Regions from separate parts of the Nitratireductor sp. GCM10026969 genome, predicted to be linked through region 2. Evidence: riboswitches for the same ligand, from Rfam matches in the RefSeq annotation. Region 2 holds a riboswitch; the other holds the start of a gene.
What was found. A riboswitch is a leader RNA that binds a small molecule or an ion and turns the genes downstream of it on or off. The one in region 2 is predicted to bind thiamine pyrophosphate.

Region 1: it holds a riboswitch for thiamine pyrophosphate, as region 2 does, so the genes downstream of both, thiC (phosphomethylpyrimidine synthase ThiC) here and thiB (thiamine ABC transporter substrate binding subunit) in region 2, are expected to answer to the same signal.

The regions. Positions count from the first base shown of each region.
Region 1 is NZ_JBHSUM010000035.1:232-3,589, forward strand. Features, by position in the region: gene thiC (phosphomethylpyrimidine synthase ThiC) at 101-1,930, opposite strand; TPP riboswitch at 2,032-2,151, opposite strand; gene ACFP9U_RS10055 (DUF2793 domain-containing protein) at 2,248-3,339, opposite strand.
Region 2 is NZ_JBHSUM010000227.1:1,170-4,527, forward strand. Features, by position in the region: gene ACFP9U_RS23845 (lytic murein transglycosylase) at 1-227, shown strand, start outside; gene ispG (flavodoxin-dependent (E)-4-hydroxy-3-methylbut-2-enyl-diphosphate synthase) at 367-1,632, opposite strand; TPP riboswitch at 1,839-1,960, shown strand; gene thiB (thiamine ABC transporter substrate binding subunit) at 2,002-3,003, shown strand; partial or broken gene ACFP9U_RS23860 (ABC transporter permease subunit) at 2,979-3,358, shown strand, end outside.

The DNA.
Region 1 (3,358 bases), on a different contig from region 2:
CGGACAGGCCCGCGCCCCGGCATACCCCCTCTGCCCTGCCGGGCAGAGGGGGATGAGAGCGCCAGTATTCGCGGGCACGGCTCGATCGATCCGGCTGCACCTAGGTTTCGTGCGTTTGCTCCGTCGCCTCCTCGACCGGCACGTAGAGCTTTCCGCCCTCGCGATATTTTTCCGCCATCTTCTCCATGCCCTCCTTCTGCGCCTCGGCGCGGATGTCGTGCGAGATGCGCATGGAGCAGAATTTCGGTCCGCACATGGAGCAGAAATGCGCCACCTTGTGCGCTTCCTTCGGCAGCGTCTCGTCGTGGAGCGCGCGGGCGGTCTCGGGGTCGAGCGAGATGTTGAACTGGTCCTCCCAGCGGAACTCGAAACGTGCCCGCGACAGCGCGTCGTCGCGGATCTTCGCCGCCGGATGGCCCTTGGCGAGATCGGCCGCGTGGGCGGCGATCTTGTAGGTGATGACGCCCGTCTTCACGTCGTCCCGGTCGGGCAGGCCCAGATGCTCCTTCGGCGTGACGTAGCAGAGCATGGCCGTGCCGAACCAGCCGATCATCGCCGCGCCGATACCGCTCGTGATGTGGTCGTAGCCGGGCGCGATGTCGGTCGTCAGCGGTCCGAGCGTGTAGAAGGGCGCCTCGCCGCAGATCTCGAGCTGCTTGTCCATGTTCTCCTTGATCTTGTGCATGGGAACATGGCCCGGCCCCTCGATCATCACCTGGCAGTCCTTCGCCCAGGCGATTTTCGTGAGCTCGCCCAGCGTTTCCAGTTCGGCGAACTGGGCCGCGTCGTTGGCGTCGGCGATCGAGCCGGGGCGCAGTCCGTCGCCCAGCGAGAAGGAGACGTCGTAGGCGCGGCAGATGTCGCAGATCTCCTCGAAATGCTCGTAGAGGAAACTCTCCTTGTGGTGATGAAGGCACCACTTGGCCATGATCGAGCCGCCCCGGGAAACGATGCCGGTCACCCGGTCAACCGTGAGCGGCACGTAGTGCAGCCGCACGCCGGCATGAATGGTGAAGTAGTCGACGCCCTGCTCGGCCTGCTCGATGAGGGTGTCGCGGTAGACCTCCCAAGTGAGCTCCTCGGCGATCCCGCCCACCTTCTCCAGCGCCTGGTAGATCGGCACGGTGCCGATCGGCACCGGCGAATTGCGGATGATCCACTCGCGAATGTTGTGGATATTGCGCCCGGTGGAGAGGTCCATCACCGTGTCGGCGCCCCAGCGCGTCGCCCACACCATCTTCTCGACCTCTTCCGCCATGGAGGAGGTGACGGCTGAATTGCCGATATTGGCATTGATCTTGGTCAGGAAGTTGCGACCAATGATCATCGGCTCGATTTCGGGATGGTTGATGTTGGCCGGGATGATCGCACGGCCGCGCGCCACCTCGTCGCGCACGAATTCCGGTGTCACGTGATCGGGAATGGCCGCGCCGAAGCTTTCGCCGTCGCGCTCGAGCTTTTCCTTCAGCTTTTCACGCCCGAGGTTCTCGCGGATGGCGATGAACTCCATCTCCGGCGTCACGATGCCGGCGCGCGCATAGGCGATCTGGGTCACCGCCTTGCCGTCGCGTGCCCGGAACGGACGGTTGCGCGTGGGGAACTCCGGCGTCAGCCGATCGCCGCTCACAAAGCCGTTGTCCTCCGGCTTGACGCTTCGTCCATCGTAGCGCTCGACGTCCCCGCGCGCCGTGATCCAGGTTTCGCGCAGACGCGGCAGGCCCTTTTCGATCTCAATCTGCGCCTCGGTGTCCGTGTACGGGCCGGACGAATCATAGACCGTTACCGGCGGCTCGCCGGCCGTCGGGTGGACGGCGATCTCGCGCATGGGCACGCGCAGATCGGGATGGTGCGTGCCGGGCTTGTAGACTTTGTGCGAGGCCGGCAGGGGACCGGTCGTGACTTCGGGTGTCGGCTGGTTGCGGGCATCCATGGCATGGCTCCTTCGCGCTTTGCACAGGAGACCCAGTTCTTGGAAGGATGAAGGAGAGGCTTTTTCTGATCTGTGGGCCTGAACCCGATGGGGCGGTTCCCCGAAAAGCCGTCGCACCATCCCTACGCCAGTATGAACTGGATCAGGTTCTAAGGGTCACCGCGCTACCTTTTAGGCCAGCGGTATCTCAGCCCGTTGTCCGGGCCCCCCTGGTGAAGACGTAAGTTTAGAGGCGATGGTGCGGGGCTTGTCAAGCGTCTCCGCCCCGTCTGAGTCTTTTCTGGGAGAGAGCCGGCGGTGCCGCCGGCATTGCGCCCTCAGTCGAAAACGACAAAGAAGGTGACCGTGAAGGCGGCCGGCCCGGGCTGCTCCACCACCTCGAAGCTGATGCGGTCACCGGCCGCGAATGCGAGCATGGCCGAATGGAAATCGGCAATCGCGTGCTGCCCTCCGCTGCCGCCATAGGAATGCGACAGGCGGTAGGAGGCACCCTGCCGGCCGCCGCTTTTCACCGCCTCCAGCGTGTAAGTTCCGGCGGTGCCCGACTGCTGACCCATCGTCGCCGCTACCACCTTGCCGGAAAAGGGCATGCAGGGGCCGTCCCCGATGGTCTGGCCGCTGCCGAAAGATATCCTCTGGCCGAGCGCGGAACCGTCCAGCCCGCCGGTAAAGGCGAGCGCCTGCGCTCCCAGCGTCCCAGCGCTGCTGCCCGTACCCCACAGGCCGCCGGGGAACTTCACCAGCCCGTTGTTGCGGTCGACCACCAGGGCCGTGTGGTAGGCAGCACCGTCCGGGCTCACCTTGATCGAGAAATCGTCGTTGCCCAAAAGCCCGAACAGGGCCCGCGCGCTCCAGGCGCTCTGGAAGATGAAGCCCGCATCCTTGTCCGCTCCCGCCTTGTTCACCGTGGCACGTATGTGGCCGGAGCCGGGCGTGACGTCGTCGTGCGAGAACAGGGCCGCGTCGGACTTGATGGCGAAGCGGTTTTGGCCATCGGCCGCCGTGTTGACGCCGATCATGGGAGCGACGCCGCTGGCCAGATCGTCGGCCGTGAGATTGCCGATCGTGTCCGTCCAGGCGCTGCCGTCCCACACGACAATCCGCGCCTCGTCCTCGACCCAGGCGAGCCAGCCGGTTCGTTGCACGAGCCTGATCCAGACGCCATCGGCGAAATAGGCGATGTTGGAGTCCCACCCCTCCCAGCCACCACTCGCGCCCTCGGCGACGATGTAGCGGTCACCCTCCTCGGGCGTATCGGGCGGCGCGGTCCAGTCGCGGTCGAGCACGGAAACCTGCGTCAGGCCGTCCAGCAGACGGATCGCCTCGTTGTGCGTCACGTGCTTCTGGGCCTGGCTTGGCATGATATAGGGGAGTTTCAACAGGGCGGTATTCTCCGGGTCGATGCTCATGGCAGCCTCGCAAGCAATT
Region 2 (3,358 bases):
ATGCGCTGCGCTACGGCGTCGACGGCGACGGCGACGGACGCGTCGACATGATCGGTTCGATCCCGGATGCGCTGGCTTCGACGGCCAATTTCCTGCGTGCCCATGGCTGGCAGCCCGGCGCGGGATACCAGCCGGGCGAACCGAGTTTCGTCGCGCTGCAGGGCTGGAACGCGGCAAGCGTCTACCAGCAGGCCATCGCCATCATCGGCCGGGAGATCGACGGGTAAGGGGTCGCGTTTAGCAGTATCCCATCCTGTCGCGCGTCATCCCGGAAAACCGCAGGTTTGTCCGGGACCCACTCCGGAACGCGGACGGCCTGCGCTCTCGCTCCGGCTTCCGGGATGACTGCTAGCCGCCGTGCGACGGCTACTCCGCCGCGGCCCGACCGGCGCCGAATCGGCGTTCGATGTAGTCGGCCACCATCTTCTCGAACTCGGCGGCGATATTGGCGCCGCGCAGCGTGGCGGCCTTTTTGCCGTCGATGAAGACGGGAGCGGCCGGCGTTTCGCCGGTGCCGGGAAGCGAGATGCCGATATCGGCGTGCTTGGATTCGCCGGGCCCGTTGACGATGCAGCCCATGACGGCGACCTGCAGCGCTTCCACGCCGGGATATTTCTCGCGCCAGACCGGCATGTTCTTGCGGATATCGTCCTGGATCTTCTGCGCCAGCTCCTGGAAGACGGTCGACGTCGTCCTTCCGCAGCCCGGGCACGCGGCCACCACGGGCAGGAACTGGCGGAAGCCCATGGTCTGCAGCAGTTCCTGGGCGACCTGCACCTCGCGGGTGCGGTCGCCGCCGGGTTCCGGGGTGAGCGAGATGCGGATCGTGTCGCCGACGCCCTGCTGCAGCACGATCGCCATCGCCGCCGAGGAGGCGACGATGCCCTTGGTGCCCATGCCGGCTTCCGTCAGGCCGAGATGCAGCGCGTGGTCCGAGCGGCGCGCAAGTTCGGTGTAGACGGCGATCAGATCCTGCACCTGGCTCACCTTGGCCGACAGGATGATGTGGTCGCGCGGCAGGCCGATCTCTTCGGCCAGCTCCGCCGAAAGCAGCGCCGACTGCACGATGGCTTCGCGCGTGACCTCCTGGGCCGTCATGGGCGAGCCCTTTTCCTGGTTCTCGTCCATGAGCCGCGTCAGGAGTTCCTGGTCGAGGGAGCCCCAGTTGACGCCGATGCGCACCGGCTTGTCGTGCCGGATCGCCGTCTCGATAATTGCCGCGAACTGCCGGTCCTTCTTCTCCCTGAAGCCGACATTGCCGGGATTGATGCGGTACTTGGCGAGTGCCTCGGCGCAGGCGGGGTGGTCGGCCAAAAGCTTGTGGCCGATATAGTGGAAATCGCCGACCAGGGGGACGTTGTGGCCGAGCCGCTCGAGCCTTTCGCGGATCTTCGGCACCGCGGCCGCGGCCTCGTCGCGGTCCACCGTGATGCGCACGATCTCCGAGCCCGCGCGGTGGAGGGCGGCGACCTGGGCGACGGTGGAATCTACGTCTGCGGTGTCCGTGTTGGTCATGGACTGGACCACGACCGGGGCGTCGCCGCCAACGACGACGCCGCCGATATCGACGCCGACGGCGCGTCGGCGCGAGAAGGGAGAGGAAAAGTAGCCGGAGACGGCTGCGGCGGTCATGGACCTGCGCCCCATGTTCAACGCGTTGCCCGTGAGGTGGCGAAGCGGCGCGCAAATGTCAATGGTGCCGTGCGCGGCGGGGCGCATGGCCGGGCCGGCAGAATGGGCGGTTTCCGCCGCCCCTTCCCTCCTTGGCGCGCAAAAGTACTGCGGCCCGTGCTCGCCGGGGCACCTTGCTTTACGCGGCGACGCGCTCTATTTTCGCGCCTGCTCTAACGGGGTGCCGGCCGCATGCGGCGGTTCGGCTGAGAGGCGATACGGCTTTGCCCGCCAACCCGCTGAACCTGATCCGGCTCGCACCGGCGGAGGGATTAGACGCTGAACCGTCAGGCGCCTCATTCCCCTGGAACCAATGAGAGGAGGCGTCCTATGCGTTTGTTGCTTGCCTGTCCTGCCCTTGTCTTCGGCCTTCTCGCGATGAACAGCGGACACGCGCAGGAGACCCTGACCGTCTACACCTATGACAGTTTCACCGCCAAGTGGGGCCCCGGCCCGCAGGTGGAAAAGGCGTTCGAGACCGCGTGCGGCTGCGACCTCGAATTCGTGTCCGTGGCCGACGGCGTGGCACTCCTCAACCGGGTCCGGCTGGAGGGCGACGGGACGCAGGCCGACATCGTCTTGGGGCTCGACACCAATCTCATCCACGCGGCGAAGGAGACCGGGCTTTTCGCCCCCCACGGCATCGATCCCGGCAGGATCGAGGTACCCGGCGGTTTCGAGGACGATGTCTTCGTGCCCTACGATTACGGTTACTTCGCCTTCGTCTACGACACGGAAGCGATCGAGGCACCACCGCAAAGCCTGAAGGAATTGGTGGAATCCGGCAGCGATCCGAAGATCGCCATCCAGGATCCGCGCACTTCCACCCCGGGCCTCGGTCTTCTCCTGTGGGTGAAGGCGGTCTATGGAGACGAGGCGGCGGACGCCTGGGAAAAGCTGCGCGACAATGTCGTGACCGTCACGCCCGGCTGGAGCGAATCCTACGGCCTGTTCACCAGCGGCGAGGTGCCGATGGTGCTTTCCTACACCACTTCGCCCGCCTATCACCGCATTGCCGAGGATACGGACCGCTACCACGCCGCCGGCTTTGAGGAAGGGCACTATCTCCAGGTGGAGGTCGCCGCGCGGACGGTGAAGGGGGCCGACAATCCGCTCGCCGAAGAGTTCCTTTCGTTCATGACCGGTCCCGGCTTCCAGGACATCATTCCGGAGACGAACTGGATGTTCCCGGCAGGCGAGACTTCCGAACAGTTGGACCCGGTTTTCGATGAATTGGTAGAGCCCGCCGAGACCCTCCGGTTCTCGCCGCGCGAGGTCGCCGAAAACCGCGAAGCCTGGGTCGACGAGTGGCTGTCCGTGATGAGCCGGTAGCGCCGTTTCTGGCGGGGCGAGGCCGTGTTGCGGCCGGCGCGCTGGCGCTGGCGGCGATCGGCGTTCTCATCGTGGGTGCCTTTTTCGGGCTTGCCCGGGAGGGTGTTGTGGACTGGCGCGGCGCGCTCGACGCCTTCGACGGCTACCTTTTGCGCGTGGCGCGTTTCACCTTGTGGCAGGCCGCCCTGTCGACGCTGCTGTCGGTTGTCCCGGCGATCCTCGTCGCGCGCGCTCTGGCGCGCCATCCGCGCTTTCCCGGGCGCGCCTTCATTCTCCAGCTCTTTGCGGTACCCCTGGCGCTGCCGGCGATCGTCGCCGCCCTCGGCGTGCTGGCGCTTTATGGGCGTGCGGGTTA